4 regions of the Roseburia sp. AM51-8 genome follow, and region 1 is predicted to be linked to each of the others. Evidence: predicted binding sites of a transcription regulator. Region 1 holds the regulator's gene; each other region holds the start of a gene.
What was found. Region 1 encodes Rex, which represses fermentation and respiration genes when NADH is low (regulators of the CRP and FNR family bind a similar motif). Its sites were predicted from a motif close to ATTGTTAANTANTTAACAAT; they were not measured.

Region 1 (7,878 bases):
GTAAGGGGGGGCAGGTAGCCCTTGGCAGGACCGCTAACCATCTGTGGTGCGGCTTTTTCCAGAAGTGCCATGACCTGGGGCAACTCTAAGAGTTCTCCTATGCTTGTGTTTTCTGTGTACATAAAAACCTCCTTGAATAAATAAATTCTACCTAAAGCATATTGCAGAAAAAGAAAAAATGGAATAGGATAAAATGACAGAAAAATATGCAGAAAGTGACATGTATATCAACAGAGGTAGAAAACATGAATGCATTTGACGAGGGGGAAAAAGAATCGGAAAGCAGGGACGACTATATGAGACAGAAAGAGGAAATGCAAAAGGAGTATGGGAGGATCTTTCGCAGTCTATGTTCCGGGGATTGCGAGATTTTGGAGAACGATGACTATATTGCCTGCATGATACGGACAGCCCAATGTCTGAAAGAGGAGAATGACAGGGAATATCGCTGGCAGGCATTTGAAACAGTCAGCGAATTGCCACAAAGTTATAGGACACCCTTGGCACAATTGTTTCTGGAAGTACAAAGTGAACCTGATCAGGATGCGCAAAAGCGTCTGCAGGAGATCTTCCGTGTACAGCAGGAAGAAATTTTTTTACAAAATGATAGCAGTATTTCATCTGCCTTTTTGCAGCCGGGCATGCTTCCACACTGGCATAAGAATGATTATTTCGATATTATTTATGTTATGGAGGGAGAAAGTCAGTGCTTTTTCCGTCAGGAGAAACTTGAACTGGTTGCGGGGGATGTGCTGATCGTGCCGCCGGATATTGAGCATGGAGAAGGTGTGCGAGATCTCGATGGCAGGACGATGACATCAGCGATCCGCAAGCGGACCTTTTTAGAGATTTTCTTTCGGGTATTTTCCGGCAATCCTTTACTATATTCTTTTTTTCAACGGATTTTCCGTGGAGAGGAAGAGATAAGTTATATTCTTTTTCATACAGCAGAAAAGGATAAGCCGGATATGACGGTTGCACGTTTGTTTGATCATCTTTGGGAGGAACAGAAATGCAAGGAAAAATACCACAGTGAGATGTGTGAGACTATCATGAATGCGATTTTTGTGCACTTGCTTCGCTATTATGAACAGAATCTGGTTTTTCCACAGGACTGTAAAGCCAACTGGAAAAAGGAATATGCTAAGATTTTTTGGTATATTAGTGAGAATTATCGCAGTGTGACTCTGGAAGAACTGGAGGATAGGTTTCATTATAGCAGACGCCAGTTGATCCGCATTGTGCAGAATGCAACAGGGAAAAATTTTAAAGATGTGATTCGCGATATGAAGATGGAACGAGCAAAGATGCTTTTGCGGGATACCACACTGCCCGTGGAAAGAATCGCAATGGAGTGTGGATACGAGAATGCATCCAGTTTTACCAGAATTTTCAAGCAAACAGTGGGGGTAAGCCCCCACGCTTACCGACATGGAATATTCGTGACTTTACCACAGTAAAAAGTTTTGCTATACTAAAGTACAATAGTGAAAATGCTAAGGAGGCAAATGACATGAGCAAGATTATGATGAAGACACCACTGGTTGAGATGGATGGTGATGAGATGACAAGGATCCTTTGGAAGATGATCAAGGATGAATTGTTACTGCCGTTTATAGATTTAAAGACAGAATACTATGATCTCGGTCTTGAATATCGTAATGAGACAAATGATCAGGTGACAATCGATTCAGCAGAGGCAACAAAGAAATACGGCGTTGCTGTAAAATGTGCCACAATCACACCAAACGCAGCGCGTATGCGTGAATATGATCTGAAAGAGATGTGGAAGAGTCCAAACGGAACCATCCGTGCCATCTTGGACGGAACGGTATTCCGCGCACCGATCATCGTAAAAGGAATTGAGCCTTGCGTAAAGAATTGGAAGAAACCGATCACGATCGCGCGTCATGCATATGGAGATGTCTACAAAAATACAGAGATGATTGTTCCGGGACCGGGAAAAGTAGAACTTGTTTATACGGCTGAAGACGGCAGTGAGACGAGAGAAGTGGTACATAACTTTACCGGCACCGGTGTCGTTCAGGGACAGCATAACCTGAATGATTCTATCGAAAGTTTTGCAAAGGCTTGCTTTAACTATGCCTTAGATACAAAGCAGGATCTTTGGTTTGCGACCAAGGATACCATCTCTAAGAAATACGATCATACCTTTAAGGATATTTTTCAGGAGATTTATGAGGAGTCTTATAAGGATAAGTTTGCCGAGGCAGGCATTACTTATTTCTATACCCTGATCGATGATGCCGTAGCTCGTGTGATGAAGTCTGAGGGCGGTTACATCTGGGCTTGTAAGAACTACGATGGCGATGTCATGAGTGACATGGTATCGTCTGCTTTTGGATCTCTTGCCATGATGACCTCTGTTCTGGTATCTCCACAGGGCGTCTATGAGTATGAGGCGGCTCATGGAACCGTACAGAGACATTATTACAAGCACTTAAAGGGAGAGGAGACATCCACGAACTCTGTTGCTACGATCTTTGCATGGACAGGCGCACTGAGAAAACGCGGTGAGTTGGATGGCACACCGGAACTTTGCGATTTTGCAGACAAATTGGAACAGGCATGCATCAAGACGATTGAGGATGGAAAGATGACAAAAGATCTTGCTCTGATCACAAGTATTCCAAATCCAGTCGTTTTGAATAGTGAGGAATTTATCAAAGCCATCAGAACAAGGCTTGAGGGCATGTTATAGGAGGAAGCCATGATTTTATCCTGCCAGAATCTTTCGAAATCTTTCGGAAGTGATGACATCATAAAGAATGTCTCTTTTCAGATCAATGAAGGAGACAAGGTAGCCATTGTCGGAAATAATGGTGCAGGAAAATCAACACTGCTAAAGATGATAACGGGTGAGTTGGATACCGATGCAGGAACGGTTGTTTTTGCCAAGGATACCACCATCGGTTATCTGGCGCAGTATCAGAATATGGAAGGAAATGAGACGGTCTATCAGACCGTCTATTCTTCGCGTACAGATATTTTGGAAATGCAGAAAAACCTGCAAAAAATGGAAGAACAGATGACAAAACTGACAGATGATGCCTTAGATGCACTGCTTGTCCGCTATCATGAGATGCATGATGTTTTTGATCATATGAACGGTTATGCGTATGAATCGGAAGTACAGGGCGTGCTTCGTGGACTTGGTTTTTCCGAAGAGGATTTTTCAAAGACGATGGATATGCTTTCCGGTGGACAAAAAACCCGTGTATCTCTCGGAAGACTCCTTGTTTTGAAACCGGACATCCTGCTTTTAGATGAACCGATCAACCATTTGGATCTGAATTCTATTGAGTGGTTAGAGAACTTCCTTATGAATTATAAGGGAACCGTTGTTATTGTAGCACATGATCGTTATTTTCTGGATCGTATCGTTACAAAGGTTATTGATATCAGCATGCATACTGCACATGTTTACAAAGGGAATTATTCTGCCTTTGCCATGCAAAAAGAAGAGATTCGTAAGACCATGATGCGTGAATATGAAAAACAGCAGGCATCCATTGCCCATCAGCAGGAAGTCATTGATAAGTTAAAACAGTTTAACCGTGAAAAATCCATCAAACGTGCAGAGAGCCGTCAGAAAGCCCTCGATAAAATGGATGTTATGGAAAAACCGATCGATGCGCAGGAACATATGAAATTATCCTTGCAACCAGATGTGACAAGCGGCAATGATGTACTGGAACTGATCGGACTTTCAAAATCCTATGATGGCATGACGCTCTTTTCTAACGTAGATTTCCTTTTGCAAAGAGGTGAGCACGTTGCCATCCTTGGTGATAACGGTACAGGAAAGACAACATTGCTTAAGATCATCAATGAGATTGTGACCGCAGATTCCGGCTCTTTCCGGCTCGGCGCAAATGTTACGATTGGTTATTACGATCAGGAACAACAGGTTTTGGATGATGACAAAACACTCTTTGAAGAAATGAGCGATGCCTATCCAAACTTAAACAATACAAAGATTCGCAATGTGCTTGCGGCATTCATGTTTTTAGGGGATGACTGCTACAAGAGGATCGGCGATCTGAGCGGTGGAGAGCGTGGACGTATCTCCCTTGCCAAACTCATGTTGTCCGGTGCCAACTTTTTGATCTTAGATGAGCCGACTAACCATTTGGATATGGAGTCCAAGGAGATCCTGGAAAATGCCATCAATGCCTATGAGGGAACGGTGCTTTATGTGTCACATGACCGTTATTTTGTCAACCAGACTGCAGACAAGATTTTAGAACTTGAAAACCATCAGTTCAGCGTATATCTGGGGAATTATGATTATTTCATCCAAAAGAAAACAGAGCGTATGGCACAGGAAAAAGCAGTACAAGACGCAAAGCGTGGTGATACAGAATCGATTTCCGGACAATCTGAAGGAAAGACGGATTGGAAGCAGCAAAAGAAGATCCAGAGCGAAAAGCGCAAGGTAGAAAATCGTCTGGCAGAGGTGGAAGACCGCATTGCCGCCTGCGAAGAAGACCTGCGTCAGATCGAGGAAGAATTTGCCAAGGACGATGTGGCGACAAATTCGGCAAAGCTTAATGAATTATCACAAAAACAGGAAAAGTTACAGGAAGAATTGGATGCCCTCTATGAAAGTTGGGAAGAATTGTCGGAGACACTGACAAATGATTTCGCATAGGATAGGCGGATTCTGTTAAAAATTTGACATATATATTTAAAATATTTATAATTTTTATATAAATATGATATACATGTCATCATTGACAGTGGAAGTAGGGGGAATTTAACGTGGAAAAGGAAATATCCCAGGCAGTCATTCGTCGTATGCCAAGATATTACAGATATTTAGGAGAATTGCTTGATGCAGGAGTGGAGCGCATTTCGTCCAACGAACTCAGCAGTTGTATGCATGTGACGGCATCCCAGATCCGGCAGGATCTCAACAATTTTGGTGGTTTCGGTCAGCAGGGCTATGGCTATAATGTTCAGTACTTATATGATGAAATCGGCAAGATCCTAGGATTGAATGAGACACACAATGTGATCGTGATCGGTATCGGTAACTTGGGGCAGGCAATCGCCAATTATGTTAAGTTTGAAAAATTAGGTTTCAAGATCGTCGGTCTGTTTGATGTCAATCCGGCATTGAAGGGGAAAGAGGTAAGAGATATCCCAATCCGTATGTTGGAGGAATTACCAGAATTTGTAAAGACAACACGTGTGGATATTGCGGCACTGACCCTGCCAAAGCAGAATGCAGAAGCGACCGCGGCACAGTTATCTTCCCTGGGCGTACATGCCATCTGGAATTTTGCCCATGTCGATCTGGATGATGTGGAGGATATGGTCGTAGAGAATGTGCATCTGTCCGATAGTCTGATGCAGCTTTCTTACAATATTGCCAACCACAAAAAATAGTTTTCAAAAGAAGGTGAGCGTATGGAACGACAGGCGTTTACAGAAGCACTGGCGAAAACAAAAATACCCATTCTGGTCTTGGACCAGAAATGGCACCGGCTTTTTGCCTTAGATGGCAAGCCCAAAGAGGTGCAGGAACTGGAAAGCCAGTTGAAGGAGATCTTGGAGCGGCAGGGACGCCTGACGCAGGAGTTAAAGGATTTAAAGAAGGTCAAGTCATCCCTTATGCAGAATATCGTAGAGCATATGGACGCAGAGGAGGACAAGGAGACGCACAGCCGGCAGATGGACGAGAACAAACGGCTGATCGAGGAAGTCAAGGAAAAGATCGCAGCCAACGAGGATGCCCTTTTGGAGATCCCAAAGGAGATACAGACCTGCAATGACGCGCTGATGATGGAGACCATGACCTTTTGTTATGATCGTCTGCGCACCAATTGCAAAGAAGCCGAGGAGATTGCGGAATGGATCAAAAAGGTCCGGGTAGAATTAAAAAAGAACATCATCCGCAAACAGAATCGGGAGATCAACAATAAAGAAATCTATGCATATATGCATGATATATTTGGAAAAGATATCATCAATCTTTTTGATGTGCAAAATGATGATGTGGATCTGATCACAGGAGAGGATCGCCCGTCCGGTGATACGACCCAGGACAAACAGTTATCAAAAGATGTACAAAAAGGAGACGTATGAAATATATTTTAAACAGTCGCGAAATGAAACAATGCGATAGCCGCACGATCGAGCATTATGGTCTGCCTTCCATGGTGCTGATGGAGAGAGCCGCGTTATCGGTTGTTTCATTTTTGCATGAAAGAGATTTGTGGCAAAAGAAGATCGTCATACTATGTGGAAGTGGCAACAATGGTGGGGATGGACTCGCCATTGCAAGGCTTTTATACTTAGAGGGGGGGCAGGTGTCGGTATTCCTGGTGGGCGATTTTTCCAAGCTTCGCCGGAAAACATGGCGCAGCAAAAGATCTGTCGGCAGTATGGCATGGAATTGTCTAGTTCTACGGATACACTTGCAGACGCCCAGGTGATCGTGGATGCCCTGTTTGGTATCGGGCTTTCCAGAGAATTGGGCGGTGACTATCCTGCACTTTTGCAAGAGGTCAATGCCATGGATGCCTACCGGCTGGCGGTGGATATACCATCCGGTGTATCTGCGGATGACGGACAGATCATGGGGCAGGCATTTTTGGCGGATGCGACCATAACCTTTGCTTTTGCCAAGGTCGGACAGATGCTTTATCCGGGGAAAAAATACTGTGGTGAATTGATCGTATCTGCAATCGGAATCGAATCATGCAGTCTGGCAGATCAGGTTCTTCCTTGTAAGAGCCTGGAAAAAGAAGATCTAAAACAACTACCGCAGGCAAGCCCGGATGATCACAAGGGAAGCCGGGGAAAGGTGCTTGTGATCGCAGGCAGTGAGGATATGGCAGGCGCGGCTTATCTTGCATCGAAAAGTGCTCTGACGAGTGGTGCCGGCATGGTCAAGGTCTATACACCAAGATGCAATCGTGACATCATTTTGACACGATTCCCGGAAGCCATTCTTGTTACCTATGATAAATGGAATGAAAAGCAGTTGTTGGAAGAACTTGCTTGGGCGGATGCCATAGCCATAGGACCGGGGCTTGGAAAGTCTAATCTGGCGGAGAACCTGGTTCGCACGACTTTAGAAAATGCTGCAGTGCCGATGGTGGTGGATGCGGATGCGTTGGGGATTCTGGCAGAACATTTACAGTGGCTGAAAAAGCCGCATACAGAGACCGTCATCACTCCGCATCTGGGTGAAATGGCACGCCTGATGGGCAGTCCGCTTATGTATGTGACTGACCATAAATTATCCATAGCACAGGATTTTGCAAGAGATTATCAGGTCATTTGTGCACTTAAGGATGCGGCTACGATCGTATCCGTGCCTTATGCCACGACTTATATCAATGCGAGCGGCTGCAGCGGTATGGCGACAGCCGGCAGTGGTGATGTCTTGACCGGTGTGATCGCAGGATTGATCGCGCAGGGCTTAAGACCGGAAGATGCGGCATCACTGGGCGTTTACCTGCATGGACTTGCGGGAGAGGAGGCCGCAAGGACAGAGGCTAATCTTTGCATGCAGGCAGGTGACATCATAAAAGGAATAAAAACGATCTATCAGAAAGAAGGAAGATGACAGTGGAAATAGAAAAAAGGCGTGTTTACGCCATCGTAGATTTTGATGCCTTAGATCAAAATGTGCAGGCAATGGAAGAAAAACTGCCGCAGGACGTCGGCATGATGGCTGTTATCAAGACCAATGCCTACGGGCATGGTGCTAAGGCAATTGCTAAGCATTTAGAGGACAATGACCGCATCAGCGGTTATGCGGTTGCAACGGCAGAAGAAGCCTTGGAACTGCGAAAAGCAGGCATTGGGAAGATGATTCTGATCTTAGGCTATGTCTTTGAA
Region 2 (7,878 bases), on a different contig from region 1:
TACCTTGTGGAAAGCGATCTCCTTATTCGGGATTGTCACATCATACTCGGTAAAGCATACATAGGTAAGCGGCAGACGCTGACCTCTGTCAAATCCGTCAAAATCATCACTGCAGAAGGCTCTTGTGATCTCTCTCGCACGATCCGGGCGGAAGTTAAAGAAGATCACGCTGTCATCTGCGGATACCTTGCCGATCGCCTGACCATCTTCTGTGATCACGGTCGGGATCACAAACTCATCCGTCTTGCCATCATCATAGGATGCCTGCATAGCACTGACAGCATCGCTTGCTGTATTGCCCTCGCCAAGAGTAAGTACACGGTAGGCCTTTTCCACACGATCCCAACGATTGTCACGATCCATGGCATAATAACGACCGGAAAGACTGGCGATCTTACCGACACCGATCTTTGCCATCTCCTCTTCTAAAGCCTTGACATACTCAATACCACTGGTCGGTGCTGTGTCACGGCCGTCCATAAATCCATGGACATAAACCTTGCTCAAGCCCTCGCGCTTTGCCATCTCGAGCAATCCATATAAATGGGTAATGTGGCTGTGCACACCACCATCTGATAAAAGTCCGAATAAATGAAGGGCAGAATCCTTTGCCTTAGCATTCTCCATTGCTTTTTTCAAAGCCTCATTCTGGAAGAAATCTCCGTCCTCGATTTCTTTGGTAATACGGGTCAGTTCCTGATATACGATACGTCCTGCGCCCATATTCAGGTGTCCTACCTCAGAGTTTCCCATCTGTCCGTCCGGGAGTCCAACCGCAAGTCCGCTGGCATTTCCCTTAACATAAGGATAGTTCTGCATCAAACTATCGATATTTGGTGTATTTGCCTCATATACGGCATTTGCTTCGTGTCTGTCATTCAGACCAAATCCATCTAAGATCATTAAAACAACTGGCTTCTTGCTCATTCTCTTTTCCTCTTTTCTCTGAAATTATATTTATTCTATCCCGATTTCATGGTAAAAATCAATGGACACAATAACTAAAAAACATGCACTTTACACTTGAACTAATGGACAAGTAGATAGCCGTCACCATCAAAAGCTATCTGGTCCGAATATCCTTCTACATCAGCAAGGATCTGGCGGTATTTTTCCGGGTCGGATACCAGTTCCAGATTTCCTCCCGAAAAATGACACGGCAGGAGTCTTGCACTCAGTGTCCCGGAATCATCAATGATGATCTGTGCCATGGCAGTATCATAATCATCCGGCATTTCTGCTTCCTGCGAAAAATAGAAATTTCCCAGACTGTAAAAGACCGGAACACCATCCATGATGTCTGCCCCCTGCAAACAGTGCGGATGAGCGCCTATGATGGCATCCGCTCCTGCCGCCACAAAATCTTTTGCCAGTTTGACCTGGTCACTGCCGTATTGATGTGTGTGTTCCGTGCCCCAATGCACATAGCAGATCACATAATCGGCATTTTGCTTTGCCTTTGCGATCTGGCTACATATTTCGCCGAGTCCAAAGTCTTTAGGACTCCGGGACTGTCCTCGGTCGCTTCCTTGGTGTATTTGGTGCTCCGCTCGATCTGGGTCGCCGCCACGATGGCGATCTTCTTGCCGTTTGCAATGAAAAAGATCGGCTCCGATGCCTCCTCCAGGTTCCTGCCGGCACCGATATAAGGGATATTCTGCGCCTTTAAGGTATCTAAGGTATCCAAAAAGGCATTCTCTCCAAAGTCATAGACATGATTGTTGGCAAGTCCCGCGACATCTACGCCCAGGAGCACGAGGTTCTGGCAGGTCTTTGGATCTCCGCGGAAGGTATAGGCTTTTCCCGCCAGTGCCTGTCCACGTGTCGAGTAGACAAACTCGTTGTTGATGGTCATGATATCTGCATTGAGCATTTCCTGACGCAGATCTGCCCCCAGGCATTTGGTGATATCATCCCCCACACTGTGATAATAGTCTGTCGTCCCCACGCCCTCAGCCAGAGAAAAATCACCGGTAAAATCCAGCACGATACGATCTGCATCCTGACACTCTTTAACATACGTCTTGTCATAGGCATACTGCTGGATCCCAGTCTCCATACAATAATCATACCACAAAACATGGATACTGTTCCCTGTGATTTCGTACCAAATCTCTCCATCGTCCAACTGGGCATAAGAAGCGATCTTTTCCAACTGCTCTATACCATAGTTGCCGGTGAACCAGGAAAGAAACTCCTCGTCGATCGGATGGTTTCCTATAAATTCTTTTGTACTTTTGTTGAGTATGGCATCATAGGCCTGATCCACGTTGGAAATGTTTAAAAGTTCTTCCTTTTCCGTGGTCTCCTCCTGCTTCTCTTCCTGTCCGTCGGACTTTTGTGCACGCCGGATAAAGTCTGCCCCAAAGAGCAGATACCAGACCAAAGCGATCATGGCGATCACAAAGACCGCCGCCACGATGCCCACGTAATTCTTACTCTTTTTCATCCATCAGTTTGAGCACACGCACGACTGCTTCCTTGGCACCCTCATTATCCTGATCTGCCGCCATGCGATAGTATGCCAGTGCCGTGCTGTAGTTCTGCTCTACTCCAATACCGTTTTCAAACAAATATCCCAAATTGATCTGTGCAACCGCATAACCCTGCATAGCAGCCAGTTTCTGATAATAGATTGCCTGATCAATATCTGTTTCCACGCCAAATCCATTATAGTAAAGGTAGCCGATCTGGTTCAAAGCCGGAGCATAGTCCTGATCTGCGGCGCTCTGATACCACTGTAAGGCTTCCTTATAATCCTGATCGCAGCCAAAACCGTTTTCAAACATCTGTCCCATATAATACTGTGCCATGGCATAATCTTTGCCTGCCGCTGTCTTGAAACACTTCATGGCTTCCTCATAATCCTGTGCCACGCCCTCACCACGCATATACATCATGCCAAGATCCGTCGCCGCAGCATTTGGAAGATAAGCGTCATAGATGGTAAGGTCTTTGAGTTCTGCCACCTGCTCATATATGCTCATCGCCTGTGCATAATCCTGCGCACAACCGATACCGTTCTCTAAAAGATAAGCCATATAATACTGCCCTACCGGAATGCCCTTTTGGTAGGCAAGATTGATATTTTCATATGCCTTGGCAGGTCTGTCTGCCTCATCCTCATAACCAGCCAGATATGTGCGCGCCAAGCCTACATATGCCCGCTCACTTCCGGCATCGATCGCCGTCTGGAAATAGTCTGCTGCCTGGTCCAGATCCACATCCTGCGCAATACCGTTGAGGGCATAATATCCCAGTACACAAAGTGCATCGGTATTTCCCACTTCTCCTGCGGATTCATACCACTTTTTTGCCTCTGTAAAATCCTGTTCGCAGTCCTCACTGCCATAATCATAACGATTTGCCAGTTCCATCATGGCTTCTTCATCGTTATCTGCACCCAGCACTTCCAATTCCTTGATCGACAACTGGCTGTAGTCGGAGACTTCCTGTTTTGCCACTTCTTTGACGGTCTCCTTAGTCTCTTTTTTATCTGTTTTGCCGCATCCTGCCAGTAAGCAGGCGGTAAGTATAAGTCCTATAACAAGTCCACGCTTCATTTGTATCTATTCCTCCTGTCAAAAATACGCATTTCTTTTCGATCCATACGCACCTAACCACGGCTTATTTTAGCATATATAAAGAAGTGTCACAAGAGAAAAAGGAGACATCCAGAATTGGATGTCTCCTAGAGTTACAATAGCAGTTGTAACGATGCCATTATGCATTATAATTTACGATCTTGCCAAAATCTGCCTTCAAAGAAGCACCGCCGACAAGTCCGCCATCAATGTCAGGCTTTGCAAAAAGTTCTGCAGCATTGCCTGCATTTACAGATCCGCCATACTGGATGCGGATTGCTTCTGCTGTAGCCTCATCATATACTTCTGCGATGCATTTTCTGATTGCGCCGCATACTTCTTCTGCCTGATCGCTTGTTGCGGTCTCGCCTGTTCCGATTGCCCAGATTGGCTCATAAGCAATGACTGCCTTCTTTGCCTGATCTGCTGTGACATTCTGGAATGCGATCTTGATCTGCATACGGATCCATTCAATGTAGATACCCTGTTTTCTCTGGGTCAAAGTCTCACCACAGCAGATGATCGGTGTCAAACCATGTTCAAATGCCTTTAAAACCTTCTTGTTTACAGTCTCGTCTGTCTCAGCGAAGTATTCTCTTCTCTCTGAGTGTCCGAGTACCACGTACTCTACGCCTGCATCTGTAAGCATGTTTGGAGCGATCTCGCCTGTGTAAGCGCCACTCTCCTCAAAATACATATTTTCTGCACCAATGTGGATATTGGTTCCCTTTGCAGCCTCAACTGCAGGAATGATATCAATTGCCGGTACACAAAATACTACATCTACGTCATCATTCGCTACTAACGGCTTTAATTCGTTGATCAAAGCAACTGCCTCGCTTGGAGTCTTGTTCATTTTCCAGTTGCCTGCAATAATCTTTGTTCTTGCCATTATAATAACCCCTTTTCTTATTTATCGTTTGCTGCTGCTACACCAGGAAGTTCCTTACCCTCTAAGAATTCCAAAGATGCGCCGCCACCGGTAGAGATATGTGTCATCTTGTCGCCGTAGCCAAGGTTGTTTGCTGCGGATGCAGAGTCACCACCACCGATAATGGTTGTTCCATCGATATTTGCAAGTGCTTCACAAATAGCGATCGTTCCCTTTGCAAAGTTTGGCATTTCAAAACATCCCATTGGTCCGTTCCAAACAACAGTCTTTGCATCTTTGATCGCATCGGTAAAGAGTTTGCATGTCTTAGGTCCGATATCCATACCTTCCATGTCGTCCGGGATCTCTCCACGTTCTACAACCTTGAAGTTGCAGTCGTTCTTGAAGTCATCACCTACAACGGTATCGATAGGGATCAAAAGTTTAACGCCTTTTTCCTTTGCCTTTTCTTCCATCTGAAGTGCATACTCCATGTAATCCTTCTCGAGAAGAGACTTTCCTACAGGCTCGCCATGTGCAGCCATAAAGGTATATGCCATACCACCGCCAATGATCAAAGTATCTACCTTGTCAAGGAGGTTCTCGATAACAGAAATCTTAGAAGAAACCTTTGCTCCACCAAGGATAGCAACGAACGGACGAACCGGATTCTCTACTGCGTTTCCGAGGAAATCGATCTCTTTCTGCATCAAGTAACCAACAACTGCGGTGTCAACATACTTTGTCACACCAACATTTGAGCAATGTGCTCTGTGCGCTGTACCGAATGCATCATTTACAAATACATCACAAAGGGATGCCAGATCCTTAGAGAACTCGTCTCCGTTCTTGGTCTCCTCTGCACGGTATCTTGTGTTCTCAAGTAAGATGATGTCGCCATCTTTCATTGCTTCTACAGCAGCCTTAGCATTTGGTCCTACAACTTCCGGATCTGCTGCGAATTTTACTTCCTGTCCTAAGAGTTCTGTAAGTCTCTTAGCAACCGGTGCTAAAGAAAGTTCCGGAACCGGCTCTCCCTTTGGCTTGCCAAGATGTGAACAAAGGATCACCTTGCCACCGTCAGCAACCAGTTTCTTGATGGTAGGAAGTGCCTGTACCAGACGGTTCTCATCTGTGATCTTGCCATCAATAAGAGGCACATTAAAGTCGCATCTGCAAAGAACGCGCAGACCCTTTACATTGATGTCATCGATTGATTTTTTATTTAATCCCATGATTAAATCCTCCAGTCTTTTAATAAAAAAGAGGTCCGGTCCCAACGACCGGACCCCATGTTGGCTAGGACTATGCTAACTCAGAGAAATACTTGATTGTACGAACCATCTGAGATGTGTAACTGTTCTCATTGTCATACCAAGAAACAACCTGTACTAAGTTGTCTTCTCCAACCATTGTCTGTGTAGCATCGAAGATTGAACCATATGTGCTTCCGATGATATCAGAAGAAACGATCTCATCCTCATTGTATCCGAATGACTCTGTAGCTGCTGCCTTCATTGCTGCGTTGATTTCTTCAACTGTGCAAGACTTCTCAACAGTAGCAACAAGGATTGTTGTAGAACCTGTTGGGCATGGAACACGCTGTGCAGATCCGATCAACTTTCCGTTCAACTCAGGAATTACAAGACCGATTGCCTTTGCAGCACCTGTTGAGTTAGGTACGATATTAACTGCAGCTGCACGAGATCTTCTAAGGTCACCCTTTCTCTGTGGTCCATCAAGTGTCATCTGATCACCTGTGTATGAGTGGATTGTGCTCATGATACCAGACTTGATACCGAAAGCATCGTTAAGAGCCTTAGCCATTGGTGCCAAGCAGTTTGTTGTACAAGAAGCTGCTGAGATGATCTTGTCATCTGGAGTCAATGTCTTATGGTTTACATTGTAAACGATTGTAGGAAGATCATTTCCTGCAGGTGCAGAAATAACAACCTTACGAGCACCAGCGTTGATATGAGCCTGTGCCTTTTCCTTGCTTGTGTAGAAACCAGAACACTCTAATACTACGTCTACCTTTAATTCACCCCATGGGCAATTGTTTGCATCCGGGAAAGCGTAGATCTTGATTTCCTTGCCATCAACTGTGATAGAATCTTCTCCAGCAGATACTGTATCAGCCAAAGCATACTTACCCTGTGATGAATCATACTTTAACAGATGTGCTAACATCTTTGGGCTTGTCAAGTCGTTGATTGCAACTACTTCATATCCTTCTGCTCCAAACATCTGTCTGAATGCAAGACGACCAATACGGCCGAATCCATTAATCGCTACTCTTACTGCCATTTTAAATTCCTCCTAAGATTTAAAAATACTATGTCTAGGGAATAACATTCCCAAACTGACTTCATTTTAACCAATTTCTACCTACATTTCAACCCCAAAAACAAAGTTTGATAATTTTTTCACTAAGATTTTTCCTCTGTCCTGACATTTTGCGGATTCGTTGCATTTTATGCGACATTTTTCTATAATTGGTAAGTGAATGGAGGTACTTTGCCAATGAAACTTTGGGACAATCACATGCACTGTCATTTTTCCGGTGATAGTGACGCGGATCCTTTGGATATGATAGAAAAAGCCAGACAGTTGGGTCTGTCCGGCATTACATTTACAGACCACTTGGATTTAGACTATAAGGAAGAACCACATCTTTTCGATCTGGATCTGGATGCTTGCGAAAAAGCCATGCCGGCTTTGCGAAAAGAGGCTGCGCCTTTCTTTGTACTTCATGGCTTGGAACTGGGTCTGCAACCGCATCTTGCACAAAAGCATGCCGATCTGCTTGCATCCTATGCCTTTGACTATGTCATCGGCTCTGTGCATGTCGTACATACGCGAGATCCTTACTACCCTGTTTATTTTGAGAGGCGCGATCCTGCGGAAGCCTATACAGAATATTATCAGGCCGTCTATGAGAACCTGGCGGCATTTCACAATTTTGACGCTCTGGGGCATTTGGACTATGTCTTTCGCTATGGGCCGCAGGATCCTGCCCAGCCTTACGATACTTACACGCCATATGCGCCGCTGATCGATGATATCCTGCGTTTTCTCATTGCACATGATATTGCACTGGAAGTCAACACCGGTGCCTTCCGCTGTGGGCTTTCTGTGCCAAATCCATGCCCGCAGATCCTAAAGCGCTACCATGAACTCGGCGGAAAACTGATCACGATCGGCGCAGATGCACACAAACCCAGCGATATTGCATTAGGCTTTGACCGTCTGCCGGGCTTTCTTGCCTCCTGTGGATTTGACGAATATATGGTCTATCTCCACCGTGTGCCGCATCCACATAGCATCTACTAATTTTCCGGCATATAAAAAATGCTTCTGCACATTTTCGTGCCAAGCACAAAAAGAGCCATCTCGTAATGAGATGGCTCTCTGATTTCTAAT
Region 3 (7,878 bases), 110 kb from region 1:
TTTTGAATACTATCTGTAATGCTACTGAGGAGCGCCAGAGCGAGGCGGCTATGATCGCAAGAGATGTAGATGCAATGATCGTGATCGGCGGCAAGCACAGTTCCAACACACAGAAGTTATTTGAAATATGCAAAAAAGAATGCCAAGATACTTACTATATACAGACAAAAGAAGATCTCGATTTGTCGGTACTTCAATCCATTAGCAACGTAGGTATTACCGCAGGGGCTTCTACCCCAAACAAAATTATTGAGGAGGTTCAAAAGATATGTCAGAAATGAGTTTTGAACAAATGTTAGAAGAATCATTTAAAACAATAAGAAATGGAGAGGTAGTTGAAGGTACCGTTATCAATGTTAAGCCTGATGAGATCGCTGTAGACATTGGATACAAATCAGACGGAATCATCCATCGTAGCGAATACACAAACGAATCAAACGTTGACCTGACACAGCTTGTATCTGTTGGTGACAAGATCGACGCTATGGTCATCAAGGTAAACGATGGCGAAGGACAGGTTGCACTTTCTTACAAGAGACTTGCTGCTGAAAAGGGCAACAAGCGTCTGGAAGAAGCATTTGAGAATCATGAAGTACTTACCGCTAAGGTGGCACAGGTATTAAACGGTGGTCTTAGCGTTGTTATCGACGAAGCAAAGATCTTTATCCCAGCCAGCCTTGTATCAGACACCTACGAGAAGGATCTGAACAAGTACAATGGTCAGGAAATCTCATTCGTTATTACAGAGTTTAATCCTAGAAGAAGACGTATTATCGGTGATAGAAAACAGTTATTGGTTGCTGAAAAGGAAAAACTTGCAGAAGAATTATTCGCAAGAATCCATGTTGGTGATGTTGTAGAAGGTACTGTCAAGAACGTGACAGATTTCGGCGCATTCATCGATCTCGGTGGAGCAGACGGACTTTTACATATCTCTGAGATGTCTTGGGGCAGAGTTGAGAACCCTAAGAAGGTATTCCATGTAGGAGATCAGGTCAAGGTATTCATCAAGGATATCAACGACAAGAAGATCGCACTTTCTATGAAGTTTGATGATGAGAACCCATGGAAGGACGCTTCTGAGCGTTTTGCAGTAGGAACAATTGTAACTGGTAAGGTTGCAAGAATGACAGACTTCGGTGCATTCGTTGAACTTGCTCCTGGTGTAGATGCACTTCTTCATGTATCACAGATCGCAAAGGAACACATCGACAAGCCTTCAGATGTTCTTTCTGTAGGACAGGAAGTAGAAGCAAAGATCGTAGAGTTCCGTGAGGAAGACAAGAAGATCAGCCTGAGCATGAAAGCACTTCTTGCAACACCGGAAGAAGACAAGGCTGCTGATGATGCGGAGTTCGCTGACGTTGACATCGATGCAGTAGCAAATGAAATGGAAGAGACAGAAGAATAATTCTTTTCTACTGGGGGACATATAAGTATGGATGATTATGAATCTTTCAAGAAAGCGGTATATTCGCTGACAAAGATCGACCTCAGTTCCTATAAAGAAAAGCAGATGCGCAGACGTATCGATTCTCTGGTGCGAAAGCGCAAATGCGCATCTTATGATGCTTATGTCAAGTTATTGAAGTCAGATCCGGTCGTCTTTGAGGAGTTTGTCAACTTCCTGACAATCAATGTGTCAGAGTTTTATCGTAATCCGGAACAATGGGATTTACTGGTACGGGAATTTGTACCGGAACTCATTAAGAAGTTCGGGACCAATTTACATATCTGGTCAGCAGCCTGTTCTACAGGCGATGAGCCGTATTCGCTGGTCATGGCTTTATCCAAGCATTTAGATCTGAGCAAGATCAAGATCACAGCAACGGATATTGACAAGCAGGTGATCGCGACAGCCAAGGTGGGTCTGTATTCCGAAAAGAGTATTGCCAATGTGCCGGATGAGTTCAAACGTAAATATTTTACCAAGGTAGGAAATTCATACCAGATCTCGGAACAGATCAAGAAGTGCGTGGATTTCAGAGAACACAACTTATTATCTGATCCGTATCCGAGAGACTGCCACATGATCGTGTGCCGCAATGTATTGATCTACTTTACAGAAGAAGCCAAGAATGAGGTTTACGAGAAATTCGCAAAATCTCTCAAAGATGGCGGTATCCTCTTTATCGGCAGTACAGAGCAGGTGACAGATTACAAGGGCATGGGCTATAAGCGTAGATATTCTTTCTACTACGAAAAAAGTCAGGAATAAAATAAAGATCCTAACTTCCTTTGGGAGGTTAGGATCTTTTTGTATTAAGAATACTCAATTTAGGAGACAGGAAATGTAGCGGGCGATGAAAGTCTCATCCACATAGGATTTCTGGTAAGGGATGAAAGATTTCTTATCCTTGTATGCTCTGGCAAAGAAATAGATGTCATCACTGCATTCTAAAGCATCCGGCACCATGAGATAGGTGTCGACTTTGGCAATGTAACATGTCGCCGGGGTGGCTTTCTGCTTTTTTTCTTTGGCAATATGGGATGCCAGTTCTTTGGGGATGACCATGTCTTCTTCCGGCAGGTAGACATAGGACTTTACATCCGGCAGGAAATGATACATTTTCTCGTGATAAAGTGAAATCGCGCCTTTGATGCTATCGTCTTCTAAGATGATGTAATATCATCCGTGTGCAGACGTAGGGGTGCGGGCAGACGAAAAGAAGTGGAAGCGGTAAAAGTGAGTTCCTGATGTTGTATGCCCTGATAATCGGTATAGGAGGACAGGGAGAGATCTGTAATCCTTATCTGCATGTCCTTTAAGTGGGCATAGGATAGGATGGGCAGGATCTCGACCATGCCAGCCACATCTTCGTAGTTATGTAGTTTCAAAAGTGTCAGAGCCTCGTCATCCGGCTCATTGCAGTAGGACTGGTAGACAGCGATCAACTCGCCGCCGGAGTATTTGTCCTCCCGGTGGATACCAAGGAAGGATTCGATGGCTTTTTGCCGGTAGGATGGCAGATTTAAGATGGATTTCATGCCGCGGCATGCCTTATAGATGTCAAAATGCTGATCGGGCAGAGCGTCGGTAGGAATTTGCAGTTTCTGACAGCGGTCAAGGATAAATCTTTCATCAAAACGGATGCCGTTAAAGGAAAGAAGACCTTGAAAATCTTTACACAGTTCCAAAAAGGCTTCTAAGACCTCAGATTCCTCGGCGGGTGTCTCAGCAAGGTATTGCAGTAAGGTAATCTCACTGCCCTTGTGATAGGCACAGCCGATCAGATATATGGTGTTATATTTTGCAGAAAGACCGGTGGTCTCGATGTCAAACAGGAGTTGATCTTCCTGCCAAAAGTCCAGTTCTTGATAGCGGGGCGTATAAGTATAGGTGTCCGTAAATGTAAGCATGAGAGCCTCCTTTTGGTTAAAAATTTAACAGACAAAGCCTGTATATTCCATAGTATAACACATATGGAAAAGGTACTCAAAAAGATACAAAAAGATGCGTCTGTATGTCTTGATTTGTTTACAAAAGTGATATAATGTATTCAAAGTGTGTAATCACATAAGTATCGAAAGAAAGAGGGGTACAGTTCATGGGCCTAAAGACATTTAAGGGCGGCGTTCATCCTAAGGATGGCAAAGACTTATCCAAGTCCAAGCCGATTAAAGAATTGCTGCCGGAAGGAGAATTAGTCTTTCCTTTATCTCAGCATATTGGTGCTCCAGCAACACCTATCGTTGCTGTTGGCGATGCTGTATTAAAAGGACAGAAGATCGCAGAGGCAGGTGGCTTTGTGTCATCTCCAATCTACTCATCTGTTTCAGGAACGGTCAAGGCGATCGAGCCTAGACGTGTAACTGTTGGTGATATGGTCAATTCCATTATTATCGAGAGTGACGGTGAGTTCAATGAGGTTACCTACGAAGAGACAGAAGATGTGACCAAACTTTCTAATGAAGAGATCATTGGAAAGATCAAGGAAGCCGGCGTTGTCGGTATGGGTGGTGCAGGTTTCCCAACCCATGTCAAGTTGTCTCCGAAGGAGCCGGACAAAATCGAGTATATTATTGCAAACTGCGCAGAGTGTGAACCATATTTGACATCCGATTATCGTAGAATGATCGAGGAACCGGAAAAGTTGGTCGAAGGTATGAAGATTATCTTGCAGTTGTTCCCACATGCCAAGGGTATCTTTGGTGTCGAGGACAACAAGCCGGATTGTATCGAAAAGTTACAGGCACTGGTTGCAGGAGAGTCCCGTATGGAAGTTTGTCCGTTGCAGACAAAGTATCCACAGGGTGGTGAGCGTCAGTTGATCTTTGCTACCACAGGCAGAAGCATCAACTCCAAGATGTTGCCGGCAGACGCAGGCTGTATCGTTGATAACGTAGAGACCATGGTCGCTATTTATAATGCAGTACGTTTTGGTCGTCCGCTGACCAACCGTATTTTCACAGTTACCGGTGATGCGGTATGTGAGCCGAGAAACTTCTATATCAGCATTGGTACAAGTTACAGCCAGTTGTTAGAGGCAGCAGGCGGACTGGTAGCACCAGCGAAAAAGATGATCGCCGGTGGTCCTATGATGGGATTTGCTTTATTTGGCGTAGATGTTCCTACAACAAAGACAACGTCAGCCCTGCTTTGTATGACAGAGGATGAGGCTTCTAAGTATGAGACAACCGCCTGCATCAACTGTGGACGTTGTGTGGAGGCTTGTCCTGAGGCATTGGTTCCATCCAGACTTGCTGATTACTCTGAGCACAAGCAGATGGATAAATTTGAAGAATGGTATGGTCTTGAGTGTGTAGAATGTTGCAGTTGCAGTTATGTATGCCCGGCACGCAGACCTTTGGCACAGTCAGTCAAGACAATGAAAAAGTTTGTTCTTGCTGAAAAGAGAAAGAAAAATTAGGAAGGGGTGAATCTTGTGAGTGATTTATTAAACGTTACATCTTCGCCACACGTTAGAGATAAAATGGATACCCAGAAGATCATGGCATTGGTAGTGATCTCTTTGCTTCCGGCATCTATCTTCGGTATCTGCAATTTTGGATTGCATGCACTGGTATTGATCCTTGTGACTATCGCATCCTGTGTGGCTTCTGAATGGATCTACGAGAAGATCGTACATAAAAAGAGCACAATCAATGATCTGAGTGCAGTTGTTACAGGACTTCTGTTAGCACTCAACTTACCACCAACATTACCATGGTGGCAGGCAGTCCTTGGCGGTGTATTTGCTATTGTTATCGTCAAGATGTTATTTGGAGGACTGGGACAGAACTTCATGAACCCGGCACTGGGAGCAAGATGTTTCCTTTTGATCTCCTTTACCGGATCTATGACAAGTTTTACTTATGACGGCGTGACAGGTGCAACACCACTTGCTGCTTTAAAGGCTGGTGAGAGCGTAGATACCATGTCAATGCTTCTTGGTACGACAGCCGGAACCATCGGTGAGACATCTGTTATCGCACTTTTGATCGGTGCGATCATCCTGATCTTATTCGGGGTTATCGATCTTCGTATTCCGGGATCTTATATCATTACTTTTGCCATCTTTGTATTGATCTTTGGTGGACATGGATTTGATATGAACTATCTGGTTGCACAGTTATGTGGTGGTGGACTTATGCTTGGTGCCTTCTTTATGGCAACCGACTACGTGACTTCACCGATCACACCAAACGGCAAGATCCTTTACGGTATCGTTCTTGGTATTTTGACCGGTATCTTCCGTATCTATGGTGCATCCGCAGAAGGTGTTTCCTATGCGATCATCTTCAGTAACCTTTTGGTTCCTTTGATCGAGCGCATCACAATTCCAAGAGCCTTTGGCGTTGTCAAGGAGAAGGGAGGCAACAAATAATGAATAAATTAGTAAAAGACGCATTAGTCCTTACTGCAATTACTCTTATTGCCGGTGTCTGCCTTGGTGGTGTATATGAGATCACAAAGGATCCGATCGCAAAGGCACAGGAGTCTGCAACCCAGGAGTCTTACAAGGCTGTATTTGCAGATGCTGCTTCCTTTGAAGATTTGGAAGGATTTGATGCTGACGCAGCAACAAAGATCGCTGCTGATGCAGGTTATACAGACGATGATATTACAAATTGCGTGGTTGCAAAAGATGATGCAGGGCAGGCGATCGGTTATGTCATCACGATCACATCTCATGCCGGATACGGCGGAGACATCACATTCTCTATGGGTGTGACAAACGATGGTACTTTAAATGGTTATTCCATTACAGATATTAGTGAGACAGCAGGTCTTGGTATGAAGGCAAAAGAAGATGGCTTTATGAGCCAGTTCGCCGGGATCCCTGCGCAGATCTTGGAAGTTACCAAGTCTGGCAAGACAGCCGATACAGAGATCGAAGCCATCAGTGGTGCAACGATCACATCTAAGGCAGTTACCTATGGTGTCGATGCTGGTCTTACTTATTACAACAGCCTTGTAGGAGGTGCGTCAAATGAATAAGATCGTAGAACGTTTACAGAACGGTATTATCAAAGAAAATCCTACCTTCGTCCTGATGCTTGGTATGTGTCCGACACTTGCTGTTACCACATCTGCGATCAACGGACTTGGTATGGGACTTTCCACAACCGTTGTACTTGTTATGTCCAACTTAATGATTTCCTTGTTGAGACATATTATTCCGGACCGTGTACGTGTGCCGGCATTTATCGTTATCGTTGCATCTTTCGTAACGATCGTACAGTTCCTGGTACAGGGATTTATTCCAAGTCTTTACTCAGCACTTGGTATCTATATTCCGCTTATCGTAGTAAACTGTATCATCTTAGGAAGAGCAGAGTCATATGCTTCTAAGAATCCTGTCATTCCGTCTATCTTTGATGGACTTGGTATGGGACTTGGATTTACCGTAGGTCTTACCTCTATCGGTATCGTACGTGAGATCCTGGGAGCAGGTCAGATCTTTGGTTTCCAGATCCTTCCGCTTGCAGATGCTGCAACAGGAAAAGCAGGTTATACACCGATCACTATTTTTGTTCTTGCTCCTGGAGCATTCTTCGTACTGGCATTCTTGATCGCACTGATGAATGTGATTCGTGCAAATGCAGAGAAGAAGGGCAAACATATCGCACCGGCTACCGGATGTCTTGCAGGAGACTGCGAGTCTTGTGGTATGGGATCTTGCTCAGGCAAGTCTAATGTCAGCGTAGCAAAGGCAGAAACAAAGACAGAAGCAAAGGATAAGGAATAGGAGGAAGAGCAATGAAAGAATTACTTTTGATATTGGTTGCATCTGCAATCGTAAATAACGTTGTGCTTAGCCAGTTCCTTGGACTGTGTCCTTTCCTTGGCGTTTCCAAGAAGATTGAGACAGCTGCCGGTATGGGCGGTGCCATTATTTTCGTTATTACCATTTCAAGTTTTGTAACAGGACTTATTTACAAGTTTATTTTGGAGCCGACTGGATTTTCTTATTTGCAGACGATCGTATTCATCCTTGTGATCGCTGCATTGGTTCAGTTTGTTGAGATGTTCTTAAAGAAGCAGATCCCTGCACTGTATCGGTCACTTGGTGTATATCTGCCGCTGATCACAACAAACTGTGCTGTACTTGGTATCGCACTTAAGAACGTAACCAAGGGATACAATATCTTAGAGGGCGTGATCAACGGATTTGGTACAGCAGTAGGCTTCACCATCGCTATCGTGATCATGGCTGGTATCCGTGAGAAGATCGAATTCAATGATATTCCAAAGCCATTTAAGGGATCTGCCATCGTTGTTGTTACAGCAGGACTTATGGCGATCGCATTCTTTGGATTCTCAGGAATTATTAAGTAGGAGGGCTGACAGATGAGCGTAACAGGAGTTATTGTAGCCGCTGTCATTGTCGGCTGCACAGGATGTTTGATGGGATTTTTCTTATGCTTTGCATC
Region 4 (7,878 bases), on a different contig from region 1:
AAAACAAATAAATAACAAGCAGATTGTAAAAAATTTCTCCCCAGTTGTTGCCCGGCATAGCACTCATAGCACTTATCTCCCTTAAAAAACAAATTCTGTCAGAGCATTGTACCATATTCTGCCAGAGAAATAAAGATGCGCCCTGCAGGGATCTGCTTTATTTATGGGTTAGTACCTGTCCTTGATAGTATCCCGATAAAGTAAGGACAGTAATACTATCATAACCATCCGCAGAACAAAGGCGAGTGAACTATTCCAATACGTTCCTAACAAATAATTTGATACAAAGCACATAACGACAGAAATTAGCAGTCCCACAAATATAGTTGGTATCGTAAGTTTTCTATATTTCAAGGACAAGAGTGCCATAGCATTGAAACATAAATTACATCCACCATGAATCAGGGCATAATAAACCGCTGCCCTTGTCGTTGCAAGAACACCGCTGCTCATGTCCTCTGCCGCCTGCTGCATCATCCCCAAATTAACCAGCATGATAACAAAGATAACCGCATAGATAAGCAATAAAATGATGGACATCCACTGTATGATTTTTTTCTTTCTCAATTCTTTTCCCCCCTAAGTACCATAATCATTTATAGAAAAACTGATTTTCACTACTGCTTTGCCACATCATCTACCAGCCACTGACCATCTTTCTCTGTCAAAAGAAGACTTCCGCGATACTCCTTTTGTCATAGCACTTGTCAAACCATCATCTGTCATATAAGTTCCAAAGTATTGGTCTGCCTCTGACACACCTGTTGCCTTTCCACATCCAAGCAATCCGATTACAAGACATAGCAAAAATCTATTAAAATTTTTGTTGATTACAAAACTAGTTTCTGGTTTACTTTCGTCAAATACAAAAACACTCCCCCTGTCAGTATCACATACCAACAGGGAGAGTGTCTATTTTTTTATATCTTATTTTTCAACATACCAAGCAGTCTCTTTCGAAGTCTTTCTGATAAATGGACGCTTGATTGCCTGTGCAGCACCATTTGGCAGAATATACTTCAACTTATCCTCTGACTTACGCATAGTAGAAGCCTTTGGATTGTCTCTTGTAAGTTTGATCGCATCAAATTCACACTTGGTTGTACAAAGACCGCAACCTACGCACTTGTTCGGATCAACGATAGACGCACCACAGCCTAAGCAACGGCTTGTCTCTGCCTTCACCTGTTCTTCGGTAAAGGTTTCCTTCATATCACGGAAGGTCAACTTGCCATCTGCATTCTTCTTGATTACTGCTGTCTGACGACCGGTGTTGTCGTAGTTCTCAACCTTGATATCATCCTTATCCAACTCTAAGAAGTAGTTTGGATCACGACCGATCGTAAGTGATGAATGCGGCTGTACATATCTATGGATAGAGATTGCGCCTTCCTTACCACATGCGATAGCGTCGATAGCAAATCTTGGTCCGTAGAACATATCACCACCGACAAAGATATCCGGAACACTTGTCTGGAAGGTAACCTTGTCTGCAACCGGAGCCGGTCCTCTAAACTCGACATTTTCACCTTCTAAGAGGTCACCCCAGATGGTTGCCTGACCTACGGAAAGAATGACGTTGCTACATGCGATTGTCATAGTCTCGTTCTCATCGTACTTCGGATCAAAACGTCCTTCTGCATTCTTAACCTGTGTACACTTCTTGAATACGATACCGGTCACCTTACCGTTTTCTGTAAGGATCTCCTTTGGTCCCCATCCGCCTGCGAATGCGATACCTTCGGATTCAGCCAGTTCGATCTCTTCCGGAAGTGCCGGCATGATATCACGTGTCTCCAAAGAAACCTGTGTTACCTTAGGAGATCCACAACGAACTGCGGTACGGGATACGTCGATGGCTACGTTACCACCGCCGATAACAACGGTGTCACCGGAAAGTGTGTAAGACTCATCGTCAATAACGGTATGTAAAAGGTCAACACCCTTCATTACACCTTCTGCATCTTCACCAGGAACATTGACACCACGTCCACCCTGGCAGCCGATAGCGATATAGAATGCCTTATAGCCTTCCTCACGCAACTGCTTTAAGGTAATATCCTTACCTACTTCAACACCAAGACGAATGTCAACGCCCATCTCACGGAGTACGTCAACCTCTGCCTCAACAACATCCTTTTCCATAACGAAAGAAGGAATACCGTATGTAACCATTCCACCCGGCTTCTTGTTCTTATCAAACAAGGTTGGCTTGTAGCCTTTTTCTGCCAGATAATATGCACAGGAAATACCGGCAGGACCTGCACCAATGATGGCTACCTTTTCGTCGAAGCCACCCTGAATCTTTGGAATGACCTTCTTTGGTACATAATGCTTGTCTGCCTTGAGATCCTGCATTGCGATAAATTTCTTTACTTCATCGATAGCGATCGCCTCATCGATCGTTGCACGGGTACATGCATCCTCGCAACGTCTGTTACATACATGTCCGCAGACTGCCGGAAGTGGATTGTACTTCTTGATCAGAGCCAAGGCTTCTTCGTATCTGCTGTGCAGCCATCTTCAAATAACCCTGTACCGGAATGTGTGCAGGACATGCTGTCTTACATGGAGCAGTACCGGTCTTGTGTGTATTGATACGGTTGATATTGCGGTAATCCTCTGTCCACATATCCGGAGACCACTTCTGCTCGGTTGGGAGTGGCATCTTAGGATATACGACCTCAGATCCGTCCTTCTTGCAGAGCTTCTGTCCTAAGGTTGCGGCACCGGCAGGGCAAACCTCAACACAACGTCCGCAGGCAACACAGTTATCCTTTACAACATGTGCTACATAAGCAGAACGTGACATATTCGGTGTGTTAAATAACTGTGATGTACGCAGCGCATAACATACATTGACATTACAGTTACAGATAGCAAAGATCTTTTCCTCGCCGTCGATATTGGTGATCTGATGAACAAAACCATTGTCCTCAGCCTTCTTTAAGATCTCTAATACTTCTTCTTTGGTGATATAGCGGCCACCCTTGTTTGTCTCAACAACGTAGTCAGCCATATCGCCGATTGCGATACACCAGCCTTCCGGATCATCCGCACAGCCTTCTTCAAAAGTTTTGCGGGACTTTCTACAAGAACATGGGCTGGCTGCATATTTTCCTTCGTACTTGTCCAGCCAGTAGGAGATATGCTCCAATGAAGAAGAATTGTTCTCCATGCTGATAGCATCCTCTACCGGGATAACGTGCATACCAACGCCTGCGCCGCCTTGTGGTACCATCTGGGTCAGCCCCTCCAATGGGATACGGCTCATACGCTCGAAGAATGGTCCTACTTCCGGATGTCTCTCCAAAAGGTCTGCATTCATGTTGCCGAACTCAGCAGAACCCGGTACATACATAGGAAGTACCCACTGCTTCTCATGCTGTGGATTCTCATAATTCCACTCGATCACACCGTTATAAGACATTTCTTCCAACTGCTTCAAGAGTTCTTCCTCAGAATATTCCGGGCAAAGAGCCTTCATATCAGCAAGTGTTCTTGGATGACGCTTCTCCATCTTGATACCGATCTCGCACTGCTCATCTGTAACAAGATTGTAAAGTCCCCAGTACTCCGGGCTTTCTGCTGTGATATCTTCCTTGCCAAGTTGTACCTTTGCACGGTCGGTAACAGCCTTTGCAAACTTTGCAAGTGGCTCACGGAACGGCTTATTCTTTAACTCTTCGATACAATATCCCGCTCTCGGATCCTTTTTGTTACGATTCTCATCCAATGAATACGGTGTCATCAGATACTTTTCGTCCTTACTTCTTTCCATACTTTCCTCCACATTTCTCTTCTTATGCTTATTAATTATTTTGCCAGTCTGCTACTTCCTTGCGAAGCCAGTCGCACCAGGCATCAAATCCCTCTCCGGTCTTTGCGGAAACAAAGATCACCTGAGCATTTGGATTTAATTTCTTTATACGCTCCTCTACTGCTTCCTTTGAAAAATCATCAAATACGCTAAGTGTATCGCACTTGTTGATCAGTACCACATCACAGATAGAAAACATAAGCGGGTACTTCAAAGGCTTATCGTCCCCCTCAGGAACCGATAAGATCATAGCATTCTTGACACTACCGGTATCAAACTCTGCCGGGCAGACCAGATTGCCGACATTTTCCAGAACGACCAGATCCAGATCATCGGTACCAAATTCATGGATGCCCTGTCTGGTCATGTCTGCGTCCAGATGACACATACCACCGGTATGGATCTGGATGGCTCTTGCACCTGTCTCTGCGATGGTTGCTGCGTCAACATCAGAATCAATATCTGCTTCCATGACACCGATGCGCATCTCATCCTTCAAACGGGAAATAGTCTGACGAAGTGTGGTCGTCTTGCCTGCTCCCGGTGAAGACATCAGGTTCAAAAGAAAAGTCTTTTGCTCTTTCAATTCATCACGAAGTCTGGCAGCATCTGCATCATTGTCCTCAAAGATACTGCGCTTTACTTCGATGACCTTGTAATCTTGCATTTATTCTCCTCCTCATAAATTTATCACACACCCCACTCACCAAAGCCCCTGCTTCGTTAATTTTTTGACAAAGCAAAGTCCAAAAGAGACGTGTATATCTACATTTATGGTAACGTAAAAATCGGCACATTTCAACAGAATTTCTCCCATTCAAATGCACCGATTGTGTTCTTATTTGCGTACAAGTCCTCACTGTTTTTCGCCTTGAGGAATAATGCCCCAGCCCTGATTTTTTGGGGTCTCGCATTTTCCTATAAACCGATAGGAATTCTTGTCATCAGATGGCTTCCAGTGCCTGTGCCAGATCTGCGATCAGATCACGCTTGTCTTCGATACCGCAACTGATACGGATCAGTTCTGCAGGAACACCTGCCTCTTTCAACTGCTCATCATTCATCTGACGATGTGTGCTGGATGCAGGATTAAGGCAACAGGTTCTGGCATCTGCCACATGGGTCTCAATGGCTGCGATCTTTAAATGCTTCATAAAGGTGCTTGCCGCATCCCTTCCGCCGACCAGACCAAAGGAGACAACGCCACAGGAGCCGTTTGGCAGGTACTTTTCTGCCAGCGCATGATACTTATCCCCCGGAAGTCCGCAGTAATTGACATAGGCAACCTTTGGATGATTTTCCAAAAATTCTGCCACAGCCTGTCCATTTTCACAATGTTTTGCCATACGCACATGCAGACTCTCCAAGCCCAGATTTAAGATAAAGGCATTCTGCGGGCTCTGGATCGATCCCAGATCACGCATCAGTTGTGTCGTACACTTGGTGATAAATGCACCGCCATTACCAAAACGCTCCACATAGGTCACACCGTGATAACTCTCATCCGGCGTGCAAAGTCCCGGATACTTATCCGCATACTTCATCCAGTCAAAGTTGCCACTGTCAACAATGGCGCCACCAACACCGGCGCCATGTCCGTCCATATACTTGGTCGTAGAATGGGTCACAATGTCTGCACCCCATGCAAACGGACGGCAGTTGATCGGTGTTGCAAAAGTATTGTCCACGATCAGCGGTACCCCATTTGCATGAGCAACCCGCGCAAACTTCTCAATATCCAGAACCGTCAGTGCCGGGTTGGCGATCGTCTCACCAAACATTGCCTTGGTGTTTGGCTGAAAAGCTGCCATGAGTTCTTCTTCCGATGCATCCGGGTCTACAAAGGTCACGTCAATTCCCATGCGCTTCATCGTCACCGAGATCAGATTGTAAGTTCCGCCATAGATACTGGTCGAAGATACAATGTGATCCCCTGCTCCGCAGATATTAAAGAGGGCAAAGAAATTGGCTGCCTGTCCGCTGCTGGTAAGCATTGCCGCTGTACCGCCCTCCAACTGGGCAATCTTTGCTGCCACATAGTCATTGGTCGGATTCTGCAATCTCGTGTAAAAATAGCCTTCTGCCTCGAGGTCGAATAATTTTCCCATATCCTCACTCGTATCGTATTTAAAGGTTGTACTCTGAATGATCGGGATCTGACGTGGTTCGCCGTTGCCCGGTGTGTAACCTCCCTGCACACAAATCGTATTTTGTTCCATAGTCTCCTCCTTATCTGTGCTATCTTGATCACCGCAATGTTTGACGGTGTTTTTACCATCTTTTCCTATTTTATACTAGGATTTGGTTCATAGCAAGACAAGACTCCTGTTTTCCTTACAATTTTTGTTGCCCTACACCACGTAATTTTTCCAAACGACCTATAAACCCGAAGTTAGCGATTTTTTGCAGCAGCGGCATCGGGATATGCGTTACCCAATCCGTAAATGCTACGAATGGCCGTTGGCAAAGAAGCCAGATGGTTCCGATGGATGCCTCCACCAAAATAGCATCCTCCACAATCTCCCCCAAACTCTGATACCAGATTTCTCCGCGCCGGAAGACTGCAAAAATCAATCCATGAAACAGATAGATCGCCATGGTCTTTTGCCCCAGGGCAGAAAGACTGTTTTTCGCTCCCGGAATCATGATAGCAACAACATAGATCATAATATAGGAAATCAGATAGCAGGCTGCACGAAGTGCGATCCCCATGGGCACAGACAATCCCAGATATTCGTAGTCGTACCTGCCATAAAAAATTTTGATAGAAATACGATCACTTACTGCAACCCATGCCAAAAATGCATTGATGGCTAAAATATACCAAATGCCCACATACGACGGATGCGCGCACGAAGTAGGTCAATCCTGTTCCGATCTAAGTCCATCCCCAATAGGAAAAAGGGATAAAAGGTAAACATACGCGGCAAAGTCAGATAGTTATCATCCAAGGATGATGCCCCTACGAAAAGTCCCAGCACAAATGCAATCCAAAGATAACCCGGCAGTCGACGAAACAGCGGTGTAATCATCTTCCACATAAACATGGCAAGCAGATACCATAGAGAAAATTTTGGATATAAAAACGCCAGTTCCGTGTCCCTATTCAGAATGTAAGTATAAAGTATGTAGTAAAGAATCTCGAACACAAGATAAGGCACCACAAGTTGTTGTAACAACTTGTAGATGCCCTGTGTTTTTTTCGAGAAATACCCTGAGATAAATACAAAAGCAGGCATGTGAAAGGAAAAGATGATCCACTTTGTCGTTTCCATCACCACATTGTCATCCGATGCCACTTCAATAAAATGTCCGACAACCACCAGTACGATCAGAAATGCCTTGTAATTATCAAATAAATAATCTCTCTCTTTCATTTTCACCCAAAGTCTATGCCTCTGCGATTGCGGTCGCCAAAGCCTCCATGGTCTTACGATCAGAGTCCTTCATGGTAGAGCGGATCGTCACAAGCGGTTCTACCACAGTCACATCCTTGAAAGTATCCACGATCTCACGCATTGCCTTGGCTGCGCATGGCGCCCAGGAACCATTTTCTACCATGCCGATCGTGCGCTTCTGATATGCCTTGGACTGCAAATGATGTAAGAAGTCCTGCATGCATGGGAATACGCCGCCATCATAAGATGCTGCGCAAAGTACCATACGGTCATAGCGGAAAGCATCCTCGATGACTTCTGCCATATCCTCTCTGGCAAGATCACTGACAACCACCTTTTCTACGCCTTTTTCCCGAAGCATCTGCCCCAGTGCTTCTGCCGCCTTTTTCGTGTTTCCATGGATGGATGCATATGCCACCAAAACGCCCTTGCTTTCCGGTTCATACTTGCTCCAGGTATCATAAAGTCCGATGTAATAACCCAGATTTTCTTTTAAAACAGGACCATGCAAAGGACAGATCGTGGCAATATCAAGTCCTGCCGCCTTCTTTAAAAGTGCCTGCACCGGATTGCCGTATTTTCCTACGATATTAAAGTAATATCTGCGCGCTTCGCAAGCCCAGTCCGCATCTTCTGTCAAAGACAGGGCGCCAAACTTGC

Region 2: gap (type I glyceraldehyde-3-phosphate dehydrogenase) is a predicted target of Rex. The motif match lies at 6,869-6,888, and genes of this name have one in related genera.
Region 3: rsxC (electron transport complex subunit RsxC) is a predicted target of Rex. The motif match lies at 3,373-3,392, and genes of this name have one in related genera.
Region 4: hypB (hydrogenase nickel incorporation protein HypB) is a predicted target of Rex. The motif match lies at 4,540-4,559, and genes of this name have one in related genera.

What each region holds. Positions count from the first base shown of each region.
Region 1 is NZ_QUEY01000001.1:600,564-608,441, reverse strand. Features, by position in the region: gene DW996_RS03060 (glycoside hydrolase family 3 protein) at 1-122, opposite strand, end outside; gene DW996_RS03055 (AraC family transcriptional regulator) at 246-1,460, shown strand; gene DW996_RS03050 (NADP-dependent isocitrate dehydrogenase) at 1,514-2,722, shown strand; gene DW996_RS03045 (ABC transporter ATP-binding protein) at 2,732-4,675, shown strand; gene DW996_RS03040 (redox-sensing transcriptional repressor Rex) at 4,786-5,415, shown strand; gene DW996_RS03035 (hypothetical protein) at 5,437-6,114, shown strand; partial or broken gene DW996_RS12970 (NAD(P)H-hydrate epimerase) at 6,111-6,604, shown strand; gene DW996_RS03030 (NAD(P)H-hydrate dehydratase) at 6,608-7,603, shown strand; partial or broken gene alr (alanine racemase) at 7,600-7,878, shown strand, end outside.
Region 2 is NZ_QUEY01000006.1:37,977-45,854, forward strand. Features, by position in the region: gene gpmI (2,3-bisphosphoglycerate-independent phosphoglycerate mutase) at 1-927, opposite strand, end outside; partial or broken gene DW996_RS13495 (CapA family protein) at 1,029-2,449, opposite strand; gene DW996_RS11615 (tetratricopeptide repeat protein) at 2,436-3,563, opposite strand; gene tpiA (triose-phosphate isomerase) at 3,724-4,476, opposite strand; gene DW996_RS11625 (phosphoglycerate kinase) at 4,494-5,690, opposite strand; gene gap (type I glyceraldehyde-3-phosphate dehydrogenase) at 5,761-6,762, opposite strand; gene DW996_RS11635 (histidinol-phosphatase HisJ family protein) at 6,979-7,788, shown strand; gene mnmA (tRNA 2-thiouridine(34) synthase MnmA) at 7,874-7,878, opposite strand, start outside.
Region 3 is NZ_QUEY01000001.1:492,894-500,771, forward strand. Features, by position in the region: gene ispH (4-hydroxy-3-methylbut-2-enyl diphosphate reductase) at 1-281, shown strand, start outside; gene rpsA (30S ribosomal protein S1) at 269-1,411, shown strand; gene DW996_RS02455 (CheR family methyltransferase) at 1,439-2,218, shown strand; gene DW996_RS02460 (hypothetical protein) at 2,273-2,569, opposite strand; gene DW996_RS02465 (ribonuclease H-like domain-containing protein) at 2,614-3,360, opposite strand; gene rsxC (electron transport complex subunit RsxC) at 3,549-4,871, shown strand; gene DW996_RS02475 (RnfABCDGE type electron transport complex subunit D) at 4,887-5,828, shown strand; gene DW996_RS02480 (RnfABCDGE type electron transport complex subunit G) at 5,828-6,442, shown strand; gene rsxE (electron transport complex subunit RsxE) at 6,435-7,193, shown strand; gene rsxA (electron transport complex subunit RsxA) at 7,205-7,783, shown strand; gene DW996_RS02495 (RnfABCDGE type electron transport complex subunit B) at 7,796-7,878, shown strand, end outside.
Region 4 is NZ_QUEY01000002.1:589,239-597,116, reverse strand. Features, by position in the region: gene DW996_RS06690 (alpha/beta hydrolase) at 1-67, opposite strand, end outside; gene DW996_RS06685 (hypothetical protein) at 169-567, opposite strand; partial or broken gene DW996_RS14815 (FAD-dependent oxidoreductase) at 928-3,751, opposite strand; gene hypB (hydrogenase nickel incorporation protein HypB) at 3,813-4,487, opposite strand; gene DW996_RS06670 (O-acetylhomoserine aminocarboxypropyltransferase/cysteine synthase family protein) at 4,765-6,039, opposite strand; gene DW996_RS06665 (hypothetical protein) at 6,155-6,655, opposite strand; gene DW996_RS06660 (acyltransferase family protein) at 6,634-7,197, opposite strand; gene DW996_RS06655 (FprA family A-type flavoprotein) at 7,211-7,878, opposite strand, start outside.